Regions from separate parts of the Butyricicoccus sp. AM32-19 genome, predicted to be linked through region 2. Evidence: predicted binding sites of a transcription regulator. Region 2 holds the regulator's gene; the other holds the start of a gene.
What was found. Region 2 encodes HrcA, which represses chaperone genes, less so after heat shock. Its sites were predicted from a motif close to TGTTAGCACTCNNNNNNNNNGAGTGCTAACA; they were not measured.
Positions count from the first base shown of each region.

Region 1 (14,916 bases), on a different contig from region 2:
GCCGCGTCCGGACGATGCCGCGGATGCGCTTGCGCTGGCCATCTGCCACGGGCATTCCCGGCAGGCCATGCGCTATGAAGGCTTATTATGAGGTTTAAATAGATGTTTTATTATGTAGACGGCACGGTTTCCGTGCTCCAGCAGGGGCTTGTGGTGATCGACTGCGGCGGTGTAGGCTATGCCTGCCACGCTTCGCAGAACACCATCGGCAAGCTGAAAACCGGCGAAAAAGCGCGTCTGCTGACCTGGCTCAATGTCCGTGAGGGCGTGTTTGAGCTGTACGGTTTTATCGACGAGGAGGAGAAATCCTGCTTCCTGATGCTGACCAGCGTTAACGGTGTTGGCCCGAAGGCGGCGCTGTCCATCCTGTCGGTCGCACCGCCGGACAGACTGGCGCTCAGCATCATCACCGGCGATGAAAAAATGCTCATGCAGGCGCCGGGCATCGGCAAGAAGATCGCACAGCGCATTGTACTCGAGCTGCGCGACAAGATGAGCAAGGAGCAGCTGGAGACCGCATCTGCAGCGTCTCCGGCGGCGGCAGCCGCCGTTTCCGGCGGTGTCAACCACACGCAGGAGGCAGTCGCGGCGCTTATGGTGCTCGGCTATACGCAGGCAGAGGCGCTGCACGCGATGGAGGGTCTGGATGCTGCCGGCATGGAGGCGGACGAGATCATCCGTCAGTGCTTGAAAAAGCTGGTCAAGTCCTGATTTTGGACGATAAAAGCCTGATCAAGTAGGAGAGTGTACCTTTGAGTATTGAATTTTCCGGCGGCATGACGGATGATGAGCGCATCATCTCCACCCGCCAGCTCAGCGAGGACGAGACCGAGAATTCGCTCCGTCCGAAATCCATGGCGGACTATATCGGTCAGAAAAAAGCCAAGGAAAACCTGAGCATTTACATACAGGCCGCGAAAATGCGCGGTGAATCGCTCGACCATACGCTGCTGTACGGTCCGCCGGGTCTGGGCAAGACCACACTCGCGGGCATCATTGCCGCAGAAATGGGCGTGAATATCCGTGTTACGAGTGGTCCGGCGATCGAAAAAGCGGGAGATTTGGCGGCTTTATTGACAAATCTCTCAGAGAATGATATTTTGTTTATTGACGAGATCCATCGTCTCGACCGTGCGGTAGAGGAGATTCTCTATCCTGCGATGGAGGACTATGCACTCGATATCATCATCGGCAAGGGGCCTTCGGCGCGCTCGATCCGTATCGACCTGCCGAAATTTACGCTCATCGGCGCGACTACGCGTGCCGGTCAGATGACGAGCCCGCTGCGCGACCGCTTCGGCGTCATGCTCCGTCTGGAGCTGTATTCGCCGGAGGAGCTGTGCGGCATTGTTGAACGCTCGGCAGGCATTCTTAATGTACCGTGCGAGCACGAGGGCGCATTCGAGATTGCGCGGCGCAGCCGTGGTACGCCGCGAATCGCCAACCGGCTTCTGCGCCGTGTGCGAGACTTCGCACAGGTAATCGGCACCGGTACGATTGACAGAAAAAGTGCCGACATTGCGCTTCGCGCACTCGAGATTGATGAGTTAGGTCTGGATAACGTAGACCGCAGAATGCTCAAAAGCATTATCCAGAACTACGGCGGCGGTCCAGTCGGACTGGACACGCTGGCCGCGACCATCGGCGAAGAAGCAATCACCTTGGAAGATGTTTATGAGCCGTATCTCATGCAGATCGGCTTTCTCAGCCGCACGCCGCGCGGACGCTGCGTGACGCTGCAGGCTTACCGTCATTTAAATCTGGAACCGGCGGACGGACAGCAAATGCTGTAATGCAATCGTTTCCCCGCCTTTATCATACAAGAAAGTTAGGTGTTTCATTTGGGTAGATATTTTGGAACAGACGGCGTTCGCGGTGTAGCGAACTCGGAACTTGATGCACTGCTGGCATTCAAGATCGGCGCGGCAGCGGCATACGCACTTACGCAGGAGTCTGCACACGGCCGCAAGGCGAAGCTGCTGATCGGCAAGGACACCCGCGTATCCTCGGATATGCTGGAGAACGCGCTCGTCGCGGGCATCTGCTCGGTTGGCGCGGATGTAGAGCTGCTCGGCGTTATCCCGACGCCGGCGGTCGCTTTCCTCACCATCAAGCATAAGGCAGATGCGGGTATTGTCATTTCCGCAAGCCACAACTCCTTTGAGTACAACGGCATCAAGATTTTTGCAGGCAACGGCTACAAGCTGCCGGACGAAACCGAGGCAAGAATTGAGGACCTGATCGACGATTTCGAGTCTATTCCGAAGATGACCCACGAGAAGATCGGCCGTGTACTCAAAAGCGAGATCGATCCGGTAGTCGAGTACACCGACCACCTTGCAGATACCATCAAGGGCGACCTGTCCGGTCTGCGCGTGGCGGTGGACTGTGCAAACGGCTCCTCCTCCACGACGGTGGAGCGCCTTATGCGTCTGGTCGAGTGCAAGGCGGAAATTCGCTTCTATGAGCCGGACGGCATCAACATCAACGATAACTGCGGCTCCACCCATCTCGGTCAGCTGAAGGAGCGTGTCCGCTCAGGCAATTTTGATCTTGGCGTTGCCTTTGACGGCGATGCTGACCGCTGCCTGATCGTAGACGAGACCGGCGAGGAGCTGGACGGCGACCGCATTATGGCAGTCTGCGCGGCGCACATGAAGAAGGAAGGCAAGCTGCGCGGCGGCGCATTTGTTGCCACCATTTTGTCCAACATGGGTCTGCACGCCTACGCCGATAAGAACGGCATGAAGATCGAGTGCTCCAATGTAGGTGACCGCTATGTGCTCGAAATGATGCTCAAGAAGGGCTACATTCTGGGCGGCGAGCAGTCCGGACACGTTATTTTTCTTGAGTATGCGTCCACCGGTGATGGTGAGCTGACTGCACTGCAGTTTATGTCTATCCTCAAGGCGAGCGGCAAGAAGTGCTCGGAGATCGCAGCTGAGGTTGAGCCGTGGCCGCAGCTGATGATCAATGTCAAGGTGCCGAACGATAAGAAGGCTACCCTGCAGCAGCTGCCCGAGGTCAAGGCGGCTATCGATGCGGCTTCCGCAGAGCTGGGCAATAACGGCCGAATCCTGGTTCGCCCGTCCGGTACGGAGGCGCTTGTGCGCGTCATGGTAGAGGGCACGAACAGTGAGCAGGTAGATACTTTGGCAAAAAAGGTTGCCAAAGTCATCGAGTCTGTTGTATAATATAAAAGAGCCAACGGGAGTGGGTGTGGTTTGCACACCCACTTTCTTCATTCTGAATAGGGAGGTGGGAGCATTTGCGCACAATTCCATAACATGCTAAGCGCCAGAACTGCGGTGCAGCCGGTATCGCAGTTGACGAGGAAAGGGTTAATCGAAAGTATTCGGCGGGTGCCCTTCGGTCACAAGTGGGTTGATCGTCAGCAGGCTGTTAAAACATACGGGCGACCGTATCGACAGAGCAGTTATGCGTAACGCACTATTTTTATACCCAAAATTAGAAATTCACCGCATATATTGAGGTAAGGCAATACGGAATAATTAAACAAGAGCGATTTGTGAGAGAGTTTTACGGACCAATAAGGCGTGTTTGGCGGTAATGCTTGATGTATTATCGTAAAATCGCAACGCAGTCAGGACGTAAAATCTTCACAAAGCGGCGCGGCAGCGCGACCGGAGTTCGTGCAAGAAGCCGCAGCTTTCATTGTTCCGTGCTGCCTAAGGCTCATACTGAAATGTTGCGGAAGATATGTTATATTTACCGTTGCAAAGGAGTATTATTTTATGTGTGGAATCGTTGGATTCACCGGACGCGAGAACGCGCTTCCGATTCTCATCAAGGGTCTGTACAGTCTGGAATACCGTGGCTATGACTCTGCCGGTGTGGCTGCCTTCACGAAGGACGGTCTGCGCGTTGTCAAGGCGCGCGGCCGCATTGCAAACCTTGAGGAGAAGATCAAGGAGGAAGGCGGCGACATGTACTGCACCTGCGGTATCGGTCACACCCGCTGGGCAACGCACGGTGAGCCGTCCGACCGCAACTCACATCCGCATCTGGGCGGCAAGGGCAAGGTAGCAGTTGTACACAACGGCATTATCGAGAACTACAAGGAGCTGCGTGAGCGTCTGGAGGCACACGGCTACGAGTTTAAGTCCGAGACCGATACGGAGACTGTCGCGCACCTCGTGGACTATCTGCACACCGGCAAGCAGGAGGATCTGGCAAAGACCGTTCTGCAGGCCGTGCAGCGTCTGCGCGGCTCTTACGCACTGGGCGTAGTCTCGATGGATAACACGCAGGAGATTGTTGCTGCACGCCGCGGCAACCCGCTGGTTATCGGTATCGGTGAGGGCGAGAACATGATCGCATCCGATATTACCGCTATTATCAATCGCACCAAGCGTTACATTATTCTGGATGATAACGAGGTTGCAATCGTTCGCCCGGACAGCGTAGTTGTCATGAACGAGTTCGGCGATACGGTAGAGAAGGAAATCATGACCGTAACGTGGGATATGTCCGCAGCGGAAAAGGGCGGCTACCAGCACTTTATGCTCAAGGAGATCATGGAGCAGCCCAAGGCAGTTGCCGATACGGTTAAGCCGCGTATCAAAAACGATGCGGTTGTATTCGAGGACAACGGTCTGACCGACGAGCGTCTGCGTGAGATCGAGCATATCCATATCATCGGCTGCGGCTCTGCACTGCACGCAGGCATGGTCGGCAAGCGCGTGATTGAGGCGATGTGCCGCATTCGCTGCACGGCAGAGGTTGCCAGCGAGTTCCGTTATGAGAACCCGATCATCGGTAAAAAGGATATGTGCATCGTTATCAGCCAGTCCGGCGAGACGGCGGATACGCTGGCTGCCATGCGTCTGGCCAAGCAGGCAGGTGCGTTCACGATTGCGATCGTAAACGTCGTTTCCTCGACGATTGCGCGCGAAGCAGACGGTGTGCTGTATACCTGGGCCGGCCCGGAGATTTCGGTCGCCACCACCAAGGCGTACTCCGCGCAGCTCTCCGCGCTGTATCTCATCTCGGTTAAGATCGCGCGTGTGCGCGGCCTCATCTCCATCGGTGACGAGCGTGCGCTCTGCGCTGAGCTCCAGCGCCTGCCGGAGTGCATCGAGCAGACCCTGAAATGCCAGTCGGATATGCAGCGTATCGCTACGCTGTATGCAAACCGCTCGAGCGTGTTCTTCCTTGGCCGCGGGCTGGACTATGCCGCCGCGCTCGAGGCTTCGCTCAAGCTGAAGGAAATTTCCTATATTCATTCGGAGGCGTACGCTGCCGGTGAGCTTAAGCACGGCACCATTTCTCTGATCGAGGAGGGTACTCTGGTTGTTGCTCTGGCAACGCAGCCGGCACTGTTTGAGAAAACAGTCTCCAATATCCGTGAGGTTGTAGCGCGCGGCGCAAGCGTCGTGCTCGTCACCACGGACGATTTCACCGGGGATGAGTCGGTCTGCCAGCACATCGTGCGCCTGCCGAAGTGCCTGTATGAATTTTCCGCTTCGCTTTCGATTATTCCGATGCAGCTTTTGGCATACTATATCGCAGTGGAGCGCAACTGTGATGTCGATAAGCCGCGCAACCTGGCAAAGTCGGTAACTGTAGAGTAAAACGTCAACAATATTGTCATAATTACACAAAAATAGAAGCGTGTTTTTGTGTGATATAGGTAAAGATGACAATCGTTTCTTGACATTTCCAATTCTACCGCGTATAATAGCTATTGACATGAGAAATGATTATCAAATACAGCCATCGAACGGGATTCCGGATGAAAAGCTGTGCCGTCTGGCACGGCAAGGAGACGGACCTGCGATGGAGAATCTGATCCGTCGTTATACCCGTCTGGTCAAGACCTGTGCGCGGCCCTACTTTCTGGCAGGCGCCGATGCAGAGGATCTGATGCAGGAGGGCATGCTCGGGCTGCTGAATGCCGTCCGGGAGTACGACGAGAGCAAGGGCATACCCTTTGGAGCGTTTGCACGGTTGTGCATCACGCGGAAGATTTATTCCGCAGTGAAGGCGGCAGCGTCGCTCAAGCACGACCCGCTCAATCAGTCCATGTCAATCGATCGACCTCTGTTTGAAGACCTTGCGGAATCGCGTACCCGGGTAACTGCACCGAATGGTGATCCTGAATCGCTTGTTATCGGCAATGAGGAGAGGGAAGAGCGGAAAAAGAAGCTCTACTCGCTTTTGTCTGAATTTGAGGCACAGGTTTTGACGTTGTTTTTGGACGGCTTATCGTATGAAGAGATGTCCGAAGCGCTGCACAAACCAATCAAATCTGTGGATAATGCCGTCCAACGCATCAAGCGAAAATCGGCAGCCATTAAACCTATTTAGGCGATAGCAGGCGCAGTGTCTGTACGCATATATTTCAAGTTTCCCGAGGGAACAGTATCAAAGAGAGGTAAAAACCATGTACGAAGACAAGACTTTAGTATGCAAGGAATGCGGTAAGGAGTTCGTGTTCACCGCCGGCGAGCAGGAGTTTTACGCAGAGCGCGGTTTCCAGAACGAGCCGCAGCGCTGCAAGAGCTGCCGTGACGCGCGCAAGAACGCTGCACGCGGTCCGCGTGAGTTCTTCACCGCTACCTGTGCTGCTTGTGGCGGCGAGGCTCGCGTTCCGTTCGAGCCGAAATCTGACCGCCCGGTATATTGCAGCGAGTGCTTCGCAAAGATGCGTGAGCAGTGATACCGTAACGATAAAAAATCAATAAATGACACGTTAAAAGTGCCAGTAATGACTTTTCTCATTGCTGGTGCTTTTTTCTTTGCCCAAAGGAAAGGAATCGGCAAGGGAATGTGTGTTCCGAAAAATGATAAAGAAATGAAGAATCGGATCCGCAGGCGAAGGGCGGCTTGCGGCAAAAGAAAACCTCTGCTCAAAATGAGCAGAGGTTTTCTTTTGATTTTAAGCAATAACATCGTATTTCAGGATTAAGCCACGTTTCTGCCGGTCGTCAAGGTCAGCAATAGCGGCATCAATACTGGGAAATAAGCAAGGGCAGATATGGCCTTTGCTAAGATTCACGAAGCTGTACATGTTTGTTCCCTTGTGGGGGAGCAGAAGTACGTCCAGCGTTTCGTTGCGCTTAAAAATGCAGAAATGCATAGAGAAGATCCTTTACTTGGCTTCGTTGATGGTAAGCAGCTCCTCGATCGTCTCTTTCTGCCGGCGAAGAAAGCCGAGATAGAAACCGTCAGAAACGGAAAATGCGATGAATGCTGCGTGCAGCAGAAGGGCTCTGATATGTATGAGAAGAGCTATAATCTCCGCGATGTTCATATTTTTTGATGTGTAGAAGGCATAGGTGGGATTGGTGAGAAGCAGATAAAAGTCCCTTAAGATAAACGCACTAACCGGAATCAGGGCGAACGATAAGGCAATCCAAACGCGGGTGTCTTTCTTAAGGGCCTCGTATAAATGCAGAATGTCGGCGTGCTTGGATTCCAGTTCCTCGTGCGAAAAGCGGGAATAGTAATCCAAGTCACATAGTTTCTGGTACTGATGAATTCGGCTGCGCCGTTTTCATCGGACTTTGATGGTATATTGCTGGGCATAGGCGATAACTCCTGTAATTGGGGTAGTTCTTGATAAAAAGAAAAGGAAGACCCTAAAGAGCCTTCCTTATCGAAAGTGTCGGTAATGAAATTCTCATTACCGGCACTTTTTATTTGTCCGCAGTAAAAATAGGCCTCAAATAAGGAGGAAAAAGGTGTGAAAAATGAAAAAATGATCTATCTCCCATATGTTCGTTTTGAGCAGGAAGAAGGAGAAGCGGAGGGTATCGGCTGGTACTTTACGCAGTACAATGCCGAAACTGGAGAAGGTAAAGGCTGGCACGGAACAGAGTTCATGCCGGATTACTTCTTTGAAACGAACTGCGAGTGCGGCGAACCGGAAACAAAGTTCTTTGACGTGCATATCAATGAGCCGATCGAGCAGTGGAGTTGGCCGGAACCGCCGGATGACGATGCGTTCACGAACTACGATGCGTGTTCCAACACAACGCGGGTTTCGCTGTCAAGTGCCTTCAAGTGCTCGGCGAGAGAAGCCAATCCTCCCGCGTTGCGGACAACATCCAACGGCAGCTGAACAACCTCGCCCAAAGAACGAAGCGATGCAGCCGTGCTCTTTCTGCTTGGAACATCAATACCCACTGTGTTCATAGAAACACTCCTGTTTGGAATTTGCAATGGACAACGCCCTCTTTACCCATTGCCGATTCTATCTGTTTGCCTACATGAATGCGCTGGCTCTACCTGCACAAATCGAACACTGCTTTAATCCGCACACGGCGCGGGAAAAAGGTTTAGTGGCCTACGGGCAAACCTTGGTGTCTCCCTCTTGCGCCCATGCAGGGCAGGCAAGAGCGTTATCGCTTCTCAAGCGATAACGCTCCGAATAGCGGCATTCAGAAAACCGCGTTATCTCGTCGCAAATCTTGACAAAATCCTTAAAAACCGATACAATATAAAGGTTAAAAAGGACTTTCGGCTCCTGCTATGACGGCGGGAGCCTTTTTGGAGGAAACACGATGGAACTTACATTATGCTGTCCGACTTTATTCGGGCTGGAGGGCATCGTCGCGGACGAGCTGCGCTTCGGCGGCAGGCTGACCGACGTGCACGCGGAAAACGGCCGCGTGCTGTTCACCGGTGACGAAAACACGCTTGCATGGGCGAACCTGAACCTGCGGTGCGCCGAGCGTGTGCTCATCCGCATCGGCACATTCAAAGCCAAAACGTTCGACCAGTTGTTCGAGGGCGTAAAAGCACTCCCGTGGGAGCAGTTCATTTCGGCAGACGGCGCATTTCCGGTCAAGGGTCACAGTCTGGACTCCACGCTGCACTCGATTCCGGACTGCCAGAAGATCATCAAAAAGGCAGTCGTATCGCGCCTGGGCGCGAAGTACGGTCAGACCTGGTTTGATGAGATTGGTGAAAAGTATCAGATTCAGTTCGCCATCATGCACGATGTGGCTGAGCTGTACCTCGATACCTCGGGTGCCGGTCTGCACAAGCGCGGCTACCGCGCCAACAGCAATGCGGCGCCGCTTCGTGAGACGCTGGCGGCGGCTATGGTCAAGCTGGCGCGCTGGCGCGGGCGCGATCCGTTCCTCGACCCGTTCTGCGGCTCGGGCACGATCGCGATTGAGGCGGCCATGATCGCGCAGCGCCGTGCCCCCGGTCTGCTGCGCCGCTTTGACGCGGAAAGGTGGAGCTGCTTTGACAAGTCGGTCTGGCAGCAGGCGCGCGAGAGTGCGCTCGACCTTGCCCAGCCGGACGCAAAATTCGATATCGTCGGCAGCGACATTGACCCGGACTGCGTGCAGCTGTCCATCGAGAACGCGCGCAAGGCCGGTGTGGCGAACACGGTGTTCTTCGAGCGCGCGGACGCAGTAAAGCGCGATTACAGCGGTGCAGGCGTACTGTTTGCCAATCCGCCGTACGGTGAGCGTCTGCTGGACTTGCAGCAGGCGGAAAAGCTGTACGCCGACCTCGGCAGAGCGACAAAAAACAGCCCGATGAAGCAGTATCTGCTCAGTTCGGACCCGCTGTTCGAGCGCTGCTACGGCCGCAAGGCGGATAAGCGCCGCAAGCTGTACAACGGCATGATCAAGTGCGAGCTGCATATGTATTTTAAAGACCCGTCTGCATCGAACAGGGGAGAGAATAAGCACTCCGACCGACCGTCTGCTAAACGGCCTGCAAAACGCTGAGCGGTACAGGGCACTGTTCATAATTTGTTCAGAAAATTTTTGTGAAAATTCCGGATTACCCCCTTGCATATTGCGGCTCCTTGGTGTAAGATAATACTCGAAGTTAGCACTCGGGTAATTTGAGTGCTAACCCCCGACATTGTAAAATCTTATTTTTCATAGGAGGAATCCATTATGAAGCTCAAGCCCCTTTGCGACCGCGTAGTTATCAAGATGGTCGAGGCGGAGGAGACCACCGCAAGCGGCATTATTCTTACCGCATCCGCACAGGAGAAGCCCCAGGTTGCTGAAATCATCGAAGTAGGCCCGGGCGGCGTTGTTGACGGCAAGGAAATCAAGATGGAAGTTCAGAAGGGTCAGAAGGTCATCACCGGCAAGTACACCGGTACTGAGGTTAAGCTGGACGGCGAGAAGTATATCATCGTTCGTCAGAGCGACATTCTGGCAATCGTAGAGTAATTTTCAGGAGGTAATTCATCATGGCTAAGCAGCTTATTTACGGCGAGGACGCGCGCAAGGCTCTGCAGCGCGGTATTGATCAGCTCGCTGATACCGTTAAGGTAACCATCGGTCCGAAGGGCCGCAACGTTGTACTGGATAAGAAGTACGGCGGTCCGCTGATTACCAACGACGGTGTTACCATCGCTAAGGAGATCGAGCTGGACGACGCTTTCGAGAACATGGGCGCACAGCTTGTTAAGGAAGTTGCCACCAAGACCAACGACATCGCAGGCGACGGCACCACCACCGCTACCGTTCTGGCGCAGGCTTTCGTTCGTGAGGGTCTGAAGAACGTAGCAGCAGGTGCAAACCCGATGGTAATGCGCCGCGGTATCGCCAAGGCAGTCAAGGCTGCTGTTGCAGCGATTGCTGAGAACTCCAAGAAGGTTGACGGCACGAACGACATCGCACGTGTAGGCGCTATCTCCTCCAGCTCCGACGAGATCGGCACCCTGATCGCAGAGGCTATGGAGAAGGTTTCCACCGACGGCGTTATCACCGTTGAGGAGTCCAAGACCGCTGAGACCTACTCTGAGGTTGTTGAGGGCATGCAGTTCGACCGCGGTTATATCACCCCGTATATGTGCACCGACACCGAGAAGATGGAAGCAAACCTGGACGACGCTCTGGTGCTGATCACCGATAAGAAGCTGTCCAACATTCAGGAGCTGCTGCCGATCCTCGAGCAGGTTGTTAAGGCTGGCAAGAAGCTGCTGCTCATCGCTGAGGACGTTGAGGGCGAGGCTCTGTCCACCCTGATCGTAAACCGTCTGCGCGGCACCTTCACCTGCGTAGCTGTTAAGGCTCCGGGCTTTGGCGATCGCCGCAAGGATATGCTCCGCGACATCGCAATCCTGACCGGCGGTACCGTAATCTCCGAGGAGGTTGGTATCGAGCTGAAGGACGCTACCATGGATATGCTGGGTTCTGCCCGTCAGATCAAGGTAACCAAGGAGAACACCACCATCGTTGACGGTGCTGGCGACAAGCAGGCTATCGCAAACCGCGTTGCTGAGATCCGCGGCGCAATCGAGCGCACCACCTCTGACTTCGACCGTGAGAAGCTGCAGGAGCGTCTGGCTAAGCTGGCCGGCGGCGTAGCAGTTATCAAGGTTGGCGCTGCAACCGAGACTGAGATGAAGGAGCAGAAGCTCCGCATCGAGGATGCACTGAACGCAACCCGCGCAGCTGTTGAGGAAGGCATCGTAGCAGGCGGCGGTGTAGCTTATGTAAACGCTATCGCAGCGGTTGAGGCTCTGGCTGCAGAGGCAACCGGCGATGAGAAGACCGGTATGCAGATCGTTGCACGCGGTCTGGAAGCACCGATGAAGCAGATCGCTGCCAACGCAGGCATCGAGGGCGCAATCGTTGTTGATAAGGTAAAGCACGCTGACAAGGTTGGCTACGGCTTTGACGCTGCAACCGAGACCTACGGCGACATGATTGCAAACGGCATCGTTGACCCGACCAAGGTAAACCGTTCCGCACTGCAGAATGCAGCATCCGTTGCTTCGATGGTCCTGACCACCGAGAGCCTGGTTGCTGATAAGAAGGAGCCTGTTGCTCCGGCTCCGGCTGCTCCGGATATGGGCGGTATGTACTAAGCAGTACCGAAAAACGCTGAAAACACTGGAGATTTCAAGGGTTCAAAGGCAAACTTACCATAAACTTACGACAATCGTCAGTGGAAAGACGCCAGATATGTATGAGGCCGACGCCTGCAAAATGCAGGCGTCGGCCTTTTTCTGTTGTCGAAAAATTACAGATACAAATGTGCTTAATGTATTCTTCAAGAGGCTTGAGACTTACCCGGAAATGAAAACAGAGCGCTTCACAGCAGTGAAACGCTCTGTTTTTGTATGAGTATCATCGAATTTGCGTGCTCCGGAGTTTTATGCAGCCATTGCTCGAAAATCCGGATGAAGCAGTTCCGCAGCAGCCGGAGATTATTCGTACAGCGGGAACTTCTCGGTGAGTGCCAGAACGCGTGCGGAAATCTCGTCCTTCTTCTCATCGTAGTGATAGATGCAGTCTGCAATGCAGTCCGCGATGACCTTCATCTCTTCCACGCCCATGCCGCGGGTCGTAGCGGCCGGGGTGCCCAGACGAACGCCAGAGGTGATGAACGGGCTGCGCTTCTCACCCGGAACGGTGTTCTTGTTGGCGGTGATGTGAACCGAATCCAGACGCGCCTCCAGATCCTTGCCGGTGCACTCCTCGTCGGTCAGATCAACGAGCAGCAGGTGATTGTCGGTACCGCCGGAAACCAGCTTGACACCGCGTGCCTGCAGCTGTGCAGCCATAGCCTTGGCATTCTCAACGATCTTGCGTGCGTACTCCTTGAACTCCGGCTGCAGTGCCTCGCCGAAGCAAACCGCCTTGGAAGCGATAACATGCTCGAGCGGGCCGCCCTGGGTGCCCGGGAATACAGCGGAGTTAATGCGCTTTGCCAGAACAGCGTTGTTGGTCAGGATCAGGCCGCCGCGCGGACCGCGAAGCGTCTTGTGGGTGGTGGTGGTAACAACGTCAGCATACGGCATCGGGTTCTGGTGCTGACCGCCGGCAACCAGACCGGCAATGTGCGCCATATCGACCATCAGGTAAGCGCCGTAGCCATGTGCGACCTCGGCCATTTTCTCGAAGTCGATGGCACGCGGATACGCGGATGCACCTGCAACGATCAGCTTCGGGCGATGCTTCTTGACAGCCTTCTCAAGCTCAGCGTAGTCGATGAAGCCATCCTCGTTTACGCCGTAGGAAACAAAGTGGTAGTTCTTGCCGGACTGGTTGACCGGAGAGCCGTGGCTCAGGTGACCGCCCTGAGACAGATCCATGCCCATAACGGTGTCGCCCAGGTCGAGCAGAGCGAAGTAAACCGCAAGGTTGGCCTGTGCACCGGAGTGCGGCTGAACATTCGCATATTTTGCACCGAACAGCTCACATGCGCGCTCGATTGCGATACGCTCTACCTTGTCAACAAATTCACAGCCGCCGTAGTAGCGCTTGCCGGGAAGACCCTCTGCGTACTTATTGGTCAGCACGCTGCCCATAGCAGCCATAACGCCGGGAGAAACGATATTTTCGCTGGCGATCAGCTCGATATTCTGGCGCTGACGGTGCAGCTCCTCGTTCATCGCACTGCCCAGCTCGGGGTCGATCGACTGGATCATACCGATGGAATCCATCATTTCTTTGTACATTTGAACTACCTCCAAGCTTTAGTAGTATAAAGTTCTCTTTGACTATACCATTGCCCTCATAAAAAAGCAAGTCGATTTTATGAAAAATATAACCAAGCTGAGTAGCAAGAGTAAAATTAACACAAATTGATAGAAGATTTTTAGGCATTGTGTACATCATACACAATGCCTTTACTTTTTACGCTTTATCAGCACTTTTTTGGGGTAATTCGAGGTATTTTAAGCACGCCAACAAGGAGTGACTTTTTTCGCCACTCCTAAAATGAGAAAATATGCGATTTTGACGGCTTATTCCTGCTGCTGCATATACAGTTCGTACACTGTATTGGAGGTTGCCCAGCTGAGAACCTTGCGTGGATAGTTATTGATCCAGTCCTGCAAGGCAGCGATCTGTGCTGCCGTCACCTTGGAGAAGTCAGTACCTTTTGGAAACCATCGCCGGATTAGACGATTAGCGTTCTCGTTAGAACCACGCTCCCAGCTATGGTGGGCATGACAGTAATAGACTTTCGTGCGCTTCTCACTCTTGCGCAGGCCGGAGTTCTCCATGCCATCCACATTGGCAAATTCGCTGCCGTTATCTACGGTGATCGTTCGGAAAGTATCTGTGAATTTCTTTGCACCCATACTGCGTTCAAGACGATTGAGCGCACGAACTACGCTGGCAGAGGTACGGTCGCGCATCTTGATAATGAGTTCTTTGCGCGACAGGCGCTCCGTCAGTACGAGTAAGGCCGGTTTCAGCCGAACGGCTTTTGCCTTTTTCGTGGTGGTATACACAGTATCCATCTCCCAATGGCCGAGCGTTGTACGCTCATCTACTTCCTCTGGGCGATAATCAATGCTGGTTCCGGCAGATACACGCTTCTGTGTTTTGATACGTCTATATTTGCGCTTCTGTCTACCTTTCATGGGCAAATCTGTTCTGTTGATATTCAGAACGCCGGTATCAATATAGTTGTATACGGTGCGCGCACAAATTTTCACATCAAAATCCCAGCCTTTGTTGTTCAATTCGGCCACTGCCGCCGAGGGCGAGTAATTCTTTTTGATGACCAGAGTTTCCAAAGCCTTAGCGAGCTTGTGATCGTGTCCAATCTTGACCTGTGCACCTTTAGCTGCAAGATTAGTCTGATAACGCTGCTCTGCAATTTCCGGCGAATATCTAATTTCCGTAGTCAGGTCGGAATTTGTGTGTTCATACTGACCGCGTTTTAACTCGTTGCATACAGTTACATGGCTGCATCCAACAACATCTGCTATATCGCGTGTGCTATGACCCTGTAAGCGTAGATGCTCAATCAGCAGGCGTTGTGTTTGCTTTAAGTGTTGTCCTTTTCGGTATCGTTGAATAGTTGCACTCATTATATCTATCCCCTATATATTGTGGTATGCAAAAGATTATAACACATTATATATGATAAATCTTTGGTAAAAGCAAACAAAAATCAATATCTGTGATATGTAGATAACAACAATACAACATATTGTGTCAGTTGCTA
Region 1 covers NZ_QUIX01000005.1:56,233-71,148, forward strand. Annotated here, with positions in the region: gene ruvC (crossover junction endodeoxyribonuclease RuvC) at 1-91, shown strand, start outside; gene ruvA (Holliday junction branch migration protein RuvA) at 103-711, shown strand; gene ruvB (Holliday junction branch migration DNA helicase RuvB) at 753-1,793, shown strand; gene glmM (phosphoglucosamine mutase) at 1,842-3,194, shown strand; gene glmS (glutamine--fructose-6-phosphate transaminase (isomerizing)) at 3,756-5,594, shown strand; gene DW806_RS06155 (sigma-70 family RNA polymerase sigma factor) at 5,800-6,330, shown strand; gene DW806_RS06160 (zinc-ribbon domain containing protein) at 6,407-6,682, shown strand; gene DW806_RS15020 (hypothetical protein) at 6,731-6,931, shown strand; gene DW806_RS06170 (hypothetical protein) at 7,115-7,477, opposite strand; gene DW806_RS06175 (hypothetical protein) at 7,709-8,086, shown strand; gene DW806_RS06180 (THUMP domain-containing class I SAM-dependent RNA methyltransferase) at 8,529-9,713, shown strand; gene DW806_RS06185 (co-chaperone GroES) at 9,888-10,172, shown strand; gene groL (chaperonin GroEL) at 10,193-11,818, shown strand; gene glyA (serine hydroxymethyltransferase) at 12,161-13,414, opposite strand; gene DW806_RS06200 (IS30 family transposase) at 13,703-14,779, opposite strand.
Region 1: the regulator HrcA is predicted to act here: its motif matches at 9,815-9,845, upstream of DW806_RS06185 (co-chaperone GroES).

Region 2 (14,916 bases):
TGTCCGGTGGTAACCAGCAGAAGGTCGTAATCGGCAAGTGGGTCAACACGGATGCAGAGATCTTTATCTTTGACGAACCGACCCGTGGTATCGACGTCGGCGCAAAGGTCGAGGTTTACAACGTAATGAACAGCCTTGTCAAGCAGGGCAAGTGCGTTATCATGGTATCTTCGGAAATGCCTGAGATCCTCGGCATGTCCGACCGCGTAATCGTAATGCGCGGCGGCGAAGTAATGGCCGAAGTAGACCGTGACAGCGAACATTTCAATCAGGAAGACCTTATGAAGGCAGCTTGGGGAGGTAAATTAGATGACTAAATCGAAGAAATCCAGCAGTTTGATGTCTTATGCTGGTACTTTTGGCGCACTGGTAATCCTTTGTGTAGTTCTGGCGATCGCTTCGCCGAACTTCTTTAAGTATTCCAACATGATGTCTGTTCTCAAGCAGACCTCGTTCAATGCACTGGTATCCACCGGTATGCTGCTCTGCCTGATCACCGCCGGCATCGACCTGTCCGTAGGTGCGAACGCAACGTTCGCTGCCTGCCTTGCAGGTATGCTGGTTAACAAGGACATGAACAATCCGGTTCTGCTGCTGGTTGTTGCCATCGTTGGCGGCACCCTGATCGGTTGGATCAACGGTATGCTTCTTACCCGTCTGCACCTGCCGCATCCGTTCGTATCTACCCTCGGTATGAAGAACGTACTGTGGGGCGGTGCGCTGATCATCACCAACTCTCAGATGGTATCCTTCTCCGGTAATGATGCTGTTATGTGGCTCGGTTCTTCGACCGTAGCCGGCTTCCCGGTATCCTTTATCGTAGTACTTGTCATCTACGTTATCATGCACATCCTGCTGACCAAGACCGCTCTGGGCCGTTCCATCTACTGTGTAGGCGGCAACCCGGAAGCAGCTCGTCTGTCCGGTATCAACTCCGCTAACGTGCTGACCTTCTGCTACACCCTGTCCGGTTTCATGGCAGCTCTGGCTGGTATCGTATCCATCGGTCGTTCCGGTATCTGCAACGGCGTTAACGCTATTCAGCCGTACGATACCGACGCAATCGCAGCCTGCATCATCGGCGGCGCATCCTTCATGGGCGGCAAGGGCACCATGGTTGGTACCATGCTCGGCGCGCTGATCATCGCTGTTCTGCGTAACGGCTTCTCCCTGCTGTCCGTTTCTTCGGCAGTACAGAACCTCGTACTCGGCCTGGTTATCATCGGCGCCGTACTGCTCGACGTTACTCGTGAGCGCATGGCTGCTAAGGCTCGCCGTCTGGCTGCTAAGTAATCAGTCCGCGCATATCAAACAAAAAAGAGTCGCTGTAAAGCGGCTCTTTTTTGTTGTGTAAATCGTTATCTGATTACTAAAGTATTGGAAATGGGAGCCAACCTTTGGCTGGGGGACCAAAAGGATAGACACCTAAGGTTTCTATCCTCTTGGGACTCCATCTTCCTTTATTTCTTAGTTTGGCGCAGATCAGAGAACGGCGACCGCTTCGATATGGGGAACGGCAGTCGGGTTACCATTGCGTGTCTTTCGCAAACTATTCGCAGTTCACAGATAGCGTACTGCTACACATGCGGGTTATTCTTCACAGGCGCGACATAACAGTGTCGCGCAACTCGTTGGCTTGGATATTTTGCACGACACCTACGAATTGCACTCGTTATACCGTAGGGTGTGACGACTCGGCGCACCGCTTGTATCCGACCTGCACAATCTATCCCGTAGGGGCGGCCATTGGCCACCCACACAACGGTAAACCGTCACGTCAATTTTCCATTCTCCATTATCAATTCTCAATTACTGCAAATCGCTAAATGCAATCTCTCGTTACAACATCTCCTGCGTAATCAACCGCAGATCGGTATAATACAGCTCCCGTTTGGGCTGCACGCCGCGCAGCAGCATTTGATACATCGCCAACACGGCGTGGAACGATTCCTGCGAGAATGACTGACCGATCACGAAATCCACCGTTCCCTCGCGCAGATACCGCTTCGCGGTTGGCGTGAGGTCGTTGCAGACGATATGCGGACGGGTGGTGCGCCGCGCTTTTCGGATGCCCGCGATGCAGCCGGAGAGCGGCTGGCAGGCCATATAGACGGCGTGCAGGCGGCTGTCGGCCTGAAGCGCCTGCGCGACGAGTTCACCGGTGAGTTCAGGCATTTCGTTGGTTTCGATCACGCGGTAGGCATCTTCGGAGAAACCCAGCTCGAGCAGCCGGCGGCAAAAGCCGTCCACGCGGCCTTTGTGGGCCTCCATACGCAGATTTCCGGTGACAATGAGAACGTGCTCGGGCGGGCGGATGAGCCGCGCCATGACACCGGCGGCGATAGCGCCTGCGCGGACAAGATCCTGTCCGGCGTGGCACAGACGGCCGCTGTGCGGCACATCGGCATCATAGGTGATGACGGTAACGCCTTTCTGCACCGCCTGCTCGATGGCGGCGCGGACCTCCGGCGTATTCTCGGCACGGATAATGAGTCCGTCCACGCCGGAACGAATCTGTTCGTCCATCGCGCGGAGCAGCTCCTGCATCGTCATGGTGCGCAGCGGCTGCTCGGTCAGTATAAACGCCGGATCGGCGATATAGCGCAGTGCCTTGCGAATGCCGCTGACGATCTGCCGGTTGAAGTGCCCATCCGTCCATTGCGGAATGAGAATAGCCGCTTGCCTGCAATCTGCCGATTTCGGCGGCACTGGAGACTGGTAGCCGAGTTTTTCTGCGGCACGGACAACTTTTTCGCGTATCATCGGATTGACGTTGGGGCGTCCGTGCAGCACACGGTCCACCGTGCCGCGCGACACACCGGACAGCTCTGCGATTTTTTGTATGGTAACTGCCATTGACACATTCTCCTTTTCTACTTCAAAGTATAGGGGAGAGCAGCGCTGACGTCAAGTATAACTACGCACAGTGCACAATCAAAAATGCACTGTCATCTGCTTTTGAGCCTTCATTTTGCCATAAATTTGCGGTGCTTTTTTAGGCAGGCTACCAATGTTTTGGTGGGACGGTTGACCGTGACGGCGGGATTGCGGTACAATGTATACAATGAAGAAAAAAGTGTGAAAAAACGCGGGAATCCGCGAGTATTAACGAGATTTTAAGCGATTATTCTTGCTGTTAAAAGGAGAGGATCAGCATGCTGAATATTGGTGTTATTGGCTGCGGCGCAATTGGCCGCGATCACATTCGACGCCTGACGGACATTGTTCCGGGCTGTCAGGTTGTTGCCTGTGCAGACTATTTTGAAGAAGCTGCGATTAAGGTTGCGGCGCAGTACGAAGGCATGAAGGCATACAAGACCGGCGAGGAGCTGATTGCAGCACCGGAGGTGCAGGCGGTCGTTATCACCTCGTCCGACCCGAGCCACGCAGGCTATGTGCTCGAGGCTCTCAAAGCGGGCAAGCAGGTGTTCTGCGAGAAGCCGCTGGCACAGAGTGCCGCCGACTGCGAGAAAATCATCGCGGCCGAGACCGCACACGGCAAGCGTTTGGTACAGGTCGGCTTTATGCGCCACTATGACCGCGGCTACGCCGAGATGAAGCGCATCATCGACTCCGGTGAGCTGGGTGCGCCGCTGATGATTCACGCGTGCCACCGTAACGTGTCTCAGCCGGACGGCTTCCAGACCGAGATGGGCGTTTCCAACGTTGCAATCCACGAGCTGGACATATGCCGCTGGCTGCTCGGCGATGAGTATAAGAGCGGTCAGGTGCTCAAGGTGCGCCAGTCCGCGTGCTCTACCAAGGGTTACGACAACCCGCAGATCGTGCTGCTGGAAACCCAGTCCGGTGCGCGTATTGACGTAGAGGTTCAGGTTGCGGACGCTTACGGTTACGACATCCAGTGTCAGGTCGTCTGCGAGAAGGGCACAGTCAACCTGCCTGATCCGTATGCGGTTGTCAAGCGCTCGAACGCAACCCGTTCGTTCCCGATCCTGACCGACTGGAAGGACCGCTTTATTGAAGCCTATGACATTGAGCTGACCCATTGGGTCAAGACACTCGAGGAGAAGGGTGAGCCGGATGGTCCGTCCGCATGGGACGGCTACGCTGCCTGCGTCGCAGCAGACACGCTCAACCGTTCCCGCGGCACGAATCAGTTCCTGCCGATCGAGATGATGGATAAACCTGCTCTCTACAAATAATCTCTCATATATAAGAAAAAGGACCGCCCCAGCGGTCCTTTTTCTTTTATATTGGGTTATACGGTCAGCTTTTCCGCTTGATATGCGGCACGGATAAACAGGGCAAGCAGCACAAGGCTGGCAATCTGCGAGAGAAAAATCGGAATGGAAGTTGGCAGCATGCGCAGCAAAATGTTGATAAGGGAAAGATAAAAGCACCAGCGAATACGCTTGGGCGGAAAGTCGTAGCCGCGCTCTGTACAGACATCGTCCAGTCCGGTGTACAGCCAGAACTGCGAGACATAGGCTGCGATCACACCGGCAAGTGCGATCAGGCTGAACAGCAGATAAAACGTGCTGGGTGTATACGGCGGCGTGTCGCTCGGAACGAGCGTCATGGCCAGCAGGCCGACAACGGTTGCCGCCACGCTGAGCACAGTGGCTGTGAACGCACGCTGCAGGCGCTCGGACACGCGGCTGAACCGGTAAAACGGATAAAACTGCACGAGGGTGCAGAATATACCGAGAATGCCGGTAACGGTGAGCGCTGCACCGTTTGTACCGTTCAAAGTGACGGAGCCGCTGAATTGTCCAAGCACCAGTGAAACGGCGCTGCACAGCCAGAACATGGAAAGCCAGCGGGCAATGGGAATGTTGTTGTTCATAATCTCTACCTCCTTGCCATTATAATAGCAGAGAAGATGAAAATATGCAAGAAAAAGCAGAGCCTTTCGACTCTGCTTTTGTGCGATTTTACAATATATTAATACTGTACCTGAACCGGCTTGCCGGAGTGGAACGAATCCGTAATCGCGTAGGTAACGAGGGTTGCCTTGGTGCCGTCGTAAACGGTCAGCTCGGGCTTGCGGTCCTTCTGGATGCAGTCGATGAAGTCCACCATTTCGAGCAGGTAAGCCTCTGCGAAACGCTGCGGGAAGTTCTCGACGATCTCCTGACGGGCACCGTACTGATCGTAAACCATTACACGGTCCTTCCACGGTACACCGGCTACGCGGATATGCGCCTCGGTGCCGACGATTTCGGTCTCGGTGTGGTAGCCGTGCGGCGCAGTACGGCCAACGTGCAGGAAAGCGACCGTGCCATTGTCAAACTTGAGCATTGCCATGCCGGTCTCGGTGTCGCCGTTCTCGGCAAACTCGGGGTGCTTAAAGTTGGTGCCTGCGGCGTAAACCTCGGTAACCTCACCGCCGAGGAACCAGCGCATCAGGTCAATGTCGTGCGAAGCCGCGTCGATGAAGATGCCGCCCGAGGTCTTGGAGAACTTGATGCAGCTCTCGACCAGTGCTTCCGGGTCCAGACCGGTAGCCTTTACCAGATACGGCTTGCCGATGCGGCCTGCGTTGATCTGTGCCTTTGCATCCGCATAGGACGGATCGTAGCGGCGCATAAAGCCAAGGAAGAAGATCTTGTCCTGGTGACGTTCAACAGCAGCCTCAGCGCGCTTGCACTCCTCAAGCGAGCAGCCGAGCGGCTTGTCGGTGAAAACGTGCTTGCCTGCATCGAGCGCGTACTCGATCATCCAGCAGTGCTCCGGAGAGGAGGAGACGATAACGACAGCTTCAATGTCTGCCTCATCAACCATTTTCTTGTAGTCCGTGGTGGTGTACTCCACCTTGAGGTAGTCCTTTGCCCAGTCCAGCTCCTTCTGCACGAGCGAGCAGGCAGCGACCAGCTTGCAGCCGGGAATCTTGAACGCAAGATTCTGCGCGTGTACCGAACCGAGACGGCCCAAACCAACGATGCCAACTTTGATTTCCTTCATGTTTGTTCTCCTTTTTATAGAGCGGATTTTCTCTCTACGGCAATCGAACGATTGCCTGTCTCTCTCATAATAATTTTATCACTGTGTGAACGCGAACGCAAGGAAAAACGACCAAATCAGAGCATTTTTCATACGGTGAAAATTGGCATTTCAGCACTCGGCAGACGAGTGTGATAAAATTCCGACCATCATTTCATAAATTGTTCACAAACAGCACTTGACTTTGTCCGTATGTGGTGGTAAATTAAGTTTAGCACTCGGGGAGATGGAGTGCTAACAACCGAAAGAAAGGAGTCTGCTTCGGTGGAGCTTTCGGAACGTAAAAAGCAAATACTCAAAGCCATCATCGGCGATTACATCCGCACGGCTGAACCGGTTGGCTCCAAGGCATTGACCGAGGGACACGAGCTGCCGTTCTCGTCCGCCACCATCCGCAATGAGATGAGTGAACTGGAGGACATGGGCTACCTCGAAAAGCCGCACACCTCTGCGGGGCGAATCCCCTCACCGCAGGGTTATCGACTGTATGTGGATGAACTGATGGAGCGTCCGGCCGACAATGCGGAGGACGGAAACGCACTGCAGAACAGCGTGCTTACCAAGGTACGCGAGCTTGACCACCTCATTCAGGAAGCCGGCAAGCTGCTCACCAGTCTGACGAATTACGCGTCGGTTGCTATCACACCGGCCATGACGCAGATCGCCATCCGGCAGTTTGAGATCATTGCAGTCGATAAGATGAATTTCGTAATCGTAGTAGTTACGGATTCGGGCACGGTCAAGAATAAAATGGTCCGCACGGTGGCCGAGGTCTCCAAGGATGAGGCCGAGCTGCTCACCTATGTGCTCAACCAGACGTTGACCGGACTGCCGCTCTCGAGCATCACCGCCGAGCGATTCGACATTGTGCGCCGCGCCGCGGGATTGACCGCGCTGCTCGCTCCGGTGGCCGAGTACATCGCAGAGCTGATCACCGAGCTGAGCGACCAGAAGGTTTACCTCGACGGTGCCAGCAAGCTGCTTCGTTTTCCGGAGTACCGCGATACGAAAAAGGCGCAGACGCTGCTCGATTACATGGAGGACGACCGTAAGCACCTGCTGCCGGCCACCCGCAAGATCGACGGCATCCAGTTCTTCATCGGACCGGAAAACGGTGAAAACCCGCTGAGTGAAACCTCGGCGATTTACGCAAAATACGATATCGGCAAGATCGGTCAGGGTGCGATCGGCATCGTGGGTCCGACCCGCATGGATTACGCCAAGCTGTCCGCACAGCTCAGCCGCTTTGCAAAAGGGCTGAACAAGCTGATTGCCGAGACATTTTTAGATGAAAAAGACGGAAATCATTGATTTCCTGTAAACGGAGGCACAAAACGACATGAGCAAAAAGACAAAGCCGGAGGCGGAAGAGCAGGAGCAGGTAAAGACCGAGGCTCCCGCAGAGGAGACCGCTAAGGCTGATGCAAAGCCCGCGACGGACTGGGAAGCCAAGTATAACGACTTGAACGATCGTTATCTCCGCATGGCGGCGGAGTACGACAACTTCCGCAAGCGCAGCCAGCGCGAGCGCGAGCAGGCGTACACCGATGCAGTCAGCCGCGCCGTAACCGCACTGCTGCCGACCTATGATAACCTCGAGCGGGCGCTCAAGGCAGAGACCGCCGACACCGAATATAAAAAGGGTGTCGAGCTGACCATGACGCAGCTGACCGAAAGCCTCAAGGGCATTAACGTCACCGTCATCGACGCTACCGCAGGCACCGCATTCGATCCGAACTTCCACAACGCGGTTATGCACGTTGAGGATGAAAGCCTCGGTGAGAATGTTATCGCGGAAACCTTCCAGCAGGGCTTCCAGATCGGCGATAAGGTTATTCGCCATGCGATGGTGAAGGTTGCAAACTGATTACTAACTATTAATTAAAGTAAACTAAATCCTAACTATTAAGGAGTGTATTTATTATGGGTAAGATCATTGGTATTGACCTTGGTACGACGAACTCTTGTGTATCTGTTATGGAGGGCGGCGAAGCCGTAGTCATCCCTAACGCTGAGGGTGCGCGCACCACTCCGTCTGTTGTTGCATTTTCCAAGGACGGCGAGCGTATGATCGGTCAGGTCGCTAAGCGCCAGGCTGTAACCAACGCTGACCGTACCATTATTTCTATTAAGCGTCACATGGGCACCGACTACCGCGTAAACATCGACGGCAAGCCGTACTCCCCGCAGGAGATTTCCGCTATGATCCTGCAGAAGCTGAAGGCTGACGCAGAAGCATACCTCGGCCAGCCGGTCAATCAGGCGGTCATCACCGTTCCGGCTTACTTCTCCGACTCGCAGCGTCAGGCTACCAAGGATGCCGGCAAGATCGCAGGTCTGGAAGTTCTGCGTATCATCAACGAGCCGACCGCTGCTGCGCTGGCTTACGGCGTAGATAAGGAATCCGAGCAGAAGATCATGGTTTACGACCTCGGCGGCGGTACGTTCGATGTATCCATCCTGGATATCGGCGAGGGCGTTCTGGAGGTTCTGTCCACCGCAGGTGATACCCACCTCGGCGGCGATGACTTCGACCAGCGCATCATCGACTGGATGGTTGACGAGTTCAAGAAGTCCAACGGCATTGACCTGTCGAATGACCGTATGGCTATGCAGCGCCTGAAGGAAGCTGCTGAGAAGGCAAAGATCGAGCTGTCCGGCATGAGCCAGACCTCCATCAACCAGCCGTATATCACCGCAGACGCAACCGGCCCGAAGCACCTCGAGCTGACCCTGACCCGTGCAAAGTTCAACGAGCTGACCGCAGACCTCGTAGAGCGCACCATGGGCCCGGTTCGTCAGGCTATGAGCGACGCTGGTCTGTCCGCTTCCGATCTGTCCAAGGTTCTGCTGGTTGGCGGTTCCACCCGTATCCCGGCTGTACAGGAGGCTGTTAAGGGCATCACCGGTAAGGAAGGCTTCAAGGGCATCAACCCGGACGAGTGCGTAGCAATCGGCGCATCCATTCAGGGCGGCGTACTTGGCGGCGAGGTCAAGGACGTGCTGCTGCTCGACGTAACTCCGCTGTCCCTCGGCATTGAGACCCTCGGCGGCGTATGCACCAAGCTGATCGACCGCAACACCACCATCCCGACCAAGAAGAGCCAGATCTTCTCCACTGCAGCTGACAACCAGCCGTCGGTTGAGATCCATGTTCTGCAGGGCGAGCGCGAGATGGCTGCGGGCAATAAGACCCTCGGCCGCTTCACCCTCGACGGCATCGCTCCGGCACCGCGCGGCATTCCTCAGATCGAGGTTACCTTCGATATCGACGCAAACGGCATCGTAAACGTATCCGCTAAGGACCTCGGCACCGGCAAGGAGCAGAAGATCACCATCACTGCATCCACCAATCTGTCTCAGGACGAGATCGACAAGGCAATGCACGAGGCTGAGCAGTACGCTGAGCAGGATAAGAAGAACAAGGAAGCAGTTGAGGTTCGCAACAACGCTGAGCAGCTGGTATTCCAGTCCGAGAAGGCACTGACCGATCTGGGCGACAAGCTGTCCGCAGATGAGAAGGCAGGCGTTCAGGCTGAGATCGAAAAGGTTAAGGAAGCGCTCAAGGGCACCGATACCGATATGATCAAGGCTGCAACCGAAGGTCTGTCCAAGAAGTTCTCCGATCTGGCCGGCAAGATCTATCAGCAGCAGGCACCGCAGGGCGACCCGAACATGGGCGGCCAGCCGGGTGCAGGCGCACAGGGCGGCCAGCAGGGCGACTTTGTAGACGCTGACTTCACCGAGGTTAAGGACGACGACAATAAGTAATAAGCAAGAGTGAAGATAGAAGAGTGAAGAGTGGAGAGAAAAACTCCTCACTCTTCACTCTCCACACTCCACTCTAATGGAGAGGCGCACTTTGGTGCGCCTATCCCTGTGTATAGGATGATTTTTTATGGCTGATAAAAGAGATTATTATGAAGTGCTCGGCGTACAGAAGGGCGCAAGTGATGATGAGCTGAAAAAGGCATACCGCAAGCTGGCGCGCAAGTACCACCCGGACCTCAACAAGGATAATCCGGAGGCTGCGGATAAGTTCAAGGAAGTAAACGAAGCATACGAGGTGCTGTCCGACAAGGAGAAGCGCGCCAAGTACGACCAGTTCGGCTTTGCCGGCGTTGACCCGAGTTACGGCGGCGGCGCCGGTGCAGGCGGCTACGGCGGCGGCTTTGACATGGGCGATTTGGGCGACCTGTTCGGCTCATTCTTCGGCGGCGGCTTTGGTGGCGGACGGTCGTCCCGCCGCAACGCACCGCAGCGAGGCGAATCCATCCGTCAGACGGTGATCCTGTCCTTCGAGGAAGCCGCATTCGGCTGTGAGAAGGAGATCACGGTCGAGCGCATCGAATCCTGTGACGACTGCGGCGGCACAGGTGCCGCAAAGGGCACCACGGCGGAGACCTGTCCGAACTGCCGCGGCACCGGCGTTGTTACGCAGACCCAGCGCACGCCGCTCGGCATGTTCCAGACGCAGGGCGCCTGCCCGAACTGCCGCGGCACCGGCAAGATCATCAAGAAGCCGTGTCCGAAGTGCGGCGGTCAGGGTCGTGTCCGCAAGACCCGCAAGTTCAAGGTCAACATTCCGGCAGGTATCGACGATGGTCAGTCCATCCAGCAGCGCGGTCAGGGCAATGCAGGCGTGAACGGCGGTCCCGCAGGCGATCTGTTCGTAACGGTTGCCATCCGTCCGCATCCGATCTTTACCCGCAACGGCTCGGATGTACATGTCGATATTCCGATTTCGTTCGCACAGGCCGCACTCGGCGATACGCTGCAGGTGCCGACCATCGACGGCCGCATCGAGTACAAGATTCCGGAAGGCACGCAGACCGGTACGACGTTCCGCATGCGCGGCAAGGGCATTCAGAATGTCAACGGCCGCGGTCGCGGCGACCAGTACGTCCGCGTAAACATCGAGGTGCCGAAGAACCTGTCCGACAAGCAGAAAAAGCTGCTGCGTGAGTTCGAGGAAACGTCTACCGACGAGAATCAGGTCAAGCGCAAGAGCTTCTGGGATAAGGTAAAGGACGCACTTAAGGATAAATAATTAAAGGAGCTTTGCTTTTTGAAGAAATACGGCGAATTGGATTCGGTAAGCTGACCGGGAGGTCGGCTGAACCCATAAACCACCTCCCCAAAGGACGAATAATATCGACTTTTCAGGAGGAATTCTCATGAATCGGGAGAATAAACGCAAGCAATATCAAAAGGGTTATTACAAAACGCACGCCTGCGACGACAGCTTCACCTGCAGGGTGTGCGGCCGTCCGGTCGTACCGGCAGGCGCGGTGTACTGCACTCTAACCGCGCAGCGGCGGACGATAACCCGATGAAGCTGATGTCCATCGCCATGAAGCCGGTGGCGTTCCCGCCGTTCCCACTGGAGCGGATTGAGGAGCTGACCGCGCTCATGGGCGGAGAAGGCTCGGTAGAATAAAGAAAACCACCCGGGATTTTCTCGGGTGGTTTTTCGTCTGCAGGAGGAAAATGGAGAATTGAGGATGGTAAATAAAAATGCTCTCTGAATCATCAGAGAGCATTTTTTTTTTTGCACAATTTTAGAGCTGCGGCAGCAGGTTTGCCAGCTCGAGAGCCGCAATCGCTGCATCTGCGCCCTTGTTGCCGGCCTTGGTGCCTGCGCGCTCGATGGCCTGCTCGATGTTCTCGGTGGTAACCACGCCGAAGGTCACCGGCACACCGGTCTGCAGGTTGACCTGTGCAATGCCCTTGGCAGCCTCGTTGCACACGAGGTCGTAGTGGCTGGTCGAGCCGCGGATAACCGCGCCGAGGCAGATAACTGCATCATACTTGCCGCTCTGCGCCAGCTTCTGCGCCGCCAGCGGAATCTCAAATGCACCCGGAACCCATACGAGCGTGATGTCATCCGTGTCCACACCGTGACGTACCAGCGTGTCCTCCGCGCCGGAGATCAGCTTGGAAACGATAAATTCGTTGAAACGTGCACCAACGATTGCAAACTTGCCCTTGGTTGCTACTAACTTGCCTTCGAGTACCTTCATCTTAAAATCTTCCTTTCAATATGGTGAACAGATATATTGCAGGGCGAGGTGAGGTCATCCCGCCCTGCGGGATAGATTGATTACAATGTTTCACTAAAGAGGTGACCCATCTTAATTTTCTTGGTTCTGAGGTAGAACGCGTCGTCCTTCTGCGGTGCGATCTCGATCGGCACGCGCTCGGTGATCTCTACACCAAAACCGTCCAGACCGTAAATCTTCTCCGGATTATTGGTCAGCAGGCGCAGCTCCTTTGCGCCGAGGTCCTGCAGAATCTGAGCGCCGATCCAGTATTCACGCAGGTCGGGCGCAAAGCCGAGCTTTACGTTTGCCTCGACTGTATCGAAGCCCTTTTCCTGCAGCTCATACGCCTTCAGCTTGTTGATCAGACCGATTCCGCGGCCTTCCTGGCGCATATAGAGCAGCACGCCGCGTCCTTCCTTGTCAATCTGCTGCATGGCTGCCGCCAGCTGCTGACCGCAGTCGCACCGGCGGGAACCGAACACGTCGCCGGTCAGGCACTCGGAGTGTACGCGGCAGAGCAGGTTCTTGCCATCGCCGATCTCGCCCTTGACGAGCGCAACATGGTGCTCGCCGGTCAGGTCGTTGACGTAGCCGTAGATGCGGAACTCACCGAAACGGGTGGGCATTTTCGCACAAGCTTCGCGGACAACGTGCTTATCATGACGGCGGCAGTAGTCCTGCAGGTCCTTGATGGTGATGATCTTGAGACCCCATTCTTTGGCCTTCTCCATCAGCTCGGGCGTGCGCATCATCGTGCCGTCATCGCGCATGATCTCACAGCACAGACCGCACTGCTCGAGTCCGGCCAGACGGCACAGATCGACAGTCGCCTCGGTGTGGCCGTTGCGGGTCAGCACACCGCCGCGGCGTGCAACAAGCGGGAAAACGTGTCCCGGACGGCGGAGCTCCTCCGGCTTGGTGTGGATATCCGCACATTTGCGGCAGGTAAAGCCGCGTTCCTCGGCGGAAATGCCGGTCGTGGTGTCCACATGGTCGATGGAGACCGTGAACGCGGTGTGGTGGTTGTCCGTGTTGACCTTTACCATCTGCTCCAGACCGAGACGGAGCGCAACCTGCTCACTCATCGGTGTGCAGATCAGGCCCTTGGCATGGGTCGCCATGAAGTTGACGTTTTCGGTCGTGGCGAACTGTGCGGCGCAGATGAGGTCGCCCTCGTTCTCGCGGTCCGGGTCGTCGATGGTGAGGATGAGGTGTCCGGCGCGAAGTTCTTCGAGCGCTTCTTCAACTGTATTGAACTGATATTCCATAAAAGAAAACCTCCGTTAAAATCCGTGTTGTGCAAGAAAATCCATTGTAATACCGCTGGATTTGTGCGGCGTGAGCATTTTTTCAACGTATTTGCCGATCACATCGCATTCGAGGTTGACCGGCTCGCCCGGCTTTTTGCCGAGCAGAATGGTCTGTGCGCCGGTGTGCGGGATGATGGAGACCGAAAAGTCGGTGTCCGTCACAGCCGCCACGGTAAGGCTGACGCCATCAATGGCGATCGAGCCTTTTTCGACGATGTACCGGAGCAGGGGAGCCGGTGTTTTGATCGTCACCCACACGGCGTTGTCCTCGCGCCGCTGCGAGAGAACCGAGCCGGTGCCGTCGATATGGCCGGATACGATATGACCGCCGAACCGTCCGTCGGCAGGCATCGCGCGCTCCAGATTGACCAGCGAGCCGCTCTGCAGACTGCCGAGCGCGGAACGCCGCAGGCTCTCCGCCATCACGTCGGCGCTGAAGCTGTCATCCGTCAGCGCGACCACGGTCAGACATACGCCGTTCGTGGCAATGCTGTCGCCGATTTTGGTATTTTCCAGCACGGTATCTGCCGCAATCGTCAGCCGAGCGCCCTTTGCGCCGCGCTCGATGCGCCGCACCGTACCGATTTCTTCGATAAGTCCAGTAAACATTACAATCTCCCTTCAAGCAGGAAATCTTCGCCCATCGGCGTGCAGGTCACGTCCTTCAGCGGAAGCGCCTGCACCATCTTGTCAAATCCCAGACCTCCGACCGGACTTTTTGCGCCTGCACCGCCGATGATTTTCGGGGCGATGTACGCCTGCACGCGGTGCACCACACCGGCCTGCAGCGCGGAGAACGCAAGTGCCGAACCGCCTTCAAGCAATATGCCGTCGATGCCGAGTGCGCCGAGCTGGTGCATCAGGTCGGCAAGGTCTACGCGCTCGTCTTTCGTTTTGCATTCGAGAATGTGTACACCGTGCCGTTCCAGTTCAGCGGTGCGCTCATTTCGACCGACGACCGCGATATAGGTCGGGATTTTGTTTGCCGTCTGTACGATTCTGCTGTCGATCGGCGTGCGTGCGCGGCTGTCGCAGATTATGCGGATCGGATCGCGCCCGCCGTCAATGCGGCAGGTGAGCAGCGGATCGTCCTCAAGCACGGTGCCGATGCCGACCATGATGGCGGGCAGCCGGTTGCGCGTTTCGTGTACATTACGGCGGGCGGTCTCGCCGGTAACCCAGCGGCTGTCGCCTGTGTGCGCGGCGATTTTGCCGTCCAGCGTCATCGCGTACTTGAGCGTCACAAACGGCGTTTTGTGCGTGATGTAGTGAAAGAAGACTTCATTCACGCGGCGGCATTCGTCCTCGCACACGCCGGTCTCGACTTCAATGCCTGCGTCGCGCAGGATCTGTGCGCCTTTGCCGGCTACCAGCGGGTTCGGGTCGAGGCAGCCGACGAACACGCGGCCGATCTTGTGCTCGATGACTGCGTCTGTGCACGGCGGCGTGCGTCCCCAGTGGCAGCACGGCTCGAGCGTGACGTACAGGTCTGCGCCTGTGCAGTCCTCGGTGCAGTGCGCGAACGCGTTGCGCTCGGCATGCAGGCCGCCGATGTGCTCGTGCCAGCCTTCACCGATGATTTTTCCGTCCTTGACGAT
Region 2 covers NZ_QUIX01000002.1:127,199-142,114, reverse strand. Annotated here, with positions in the region: gene DW806_RS02690 (sugar ABC transporter ATP-binding protein) at 1-317, shown strand, start outside; gene DW806_RS02685 (ABC transporter permease) at 310-1,293, shown strand; gene DW806_RS02680 (LacI family DNA-binding transcriptional regulator) at 1,840-2,856, opposite strand; gene DW806_RS02675 (Gfo/Idh/MocA family protein) at 3,156-4,163, shown strand; gene DW806_RS02670 (hypothetical protein) at 4,220-4,807, opposite strand; gene DW806_RS02665 (Gfo/Idh/MocA family protein) at 4,906-5,925, opposite strand; gene hrcA (heat-inducible transcriptional repressor HrcA) at 6,229-7,275, shown strand; gene grpE (nucleotide exchange factor GrpE) at 7,304-7,831, shown strand; gene dnaK (molecular chaperone DnaK) at 7,888-9,735, shown strand; gene dnaJ (molecular chaperone DnaJ) at 9,863-11,014, shown strand; partial or broken gene DW806_RS02640 (hypothetical protein) at 11,142-11,404, shown strand; gene ribH (6,7-dimethyl-8-ribityllumazine synthase) at 11,526-11,987, opposite strand; gene DW806_RS02630 (bifunctional 3,4-dihydroxy-2-butanone-4-phosphate synthase/GTP cyclohydrolase II) at 12,068-13,276, opposite strand; gene DW806_RS02625 (riboflavin synthase) at 13,292-13,927, opposite strand; gene ribD (bifunctional diaminohydroxyphosphoribosylaminopyrimidine deaminase/5-amino-6-(5-phosphoribosylamino)uracil reductase RibD) at 13,927-14,916, opposite strand, start outside.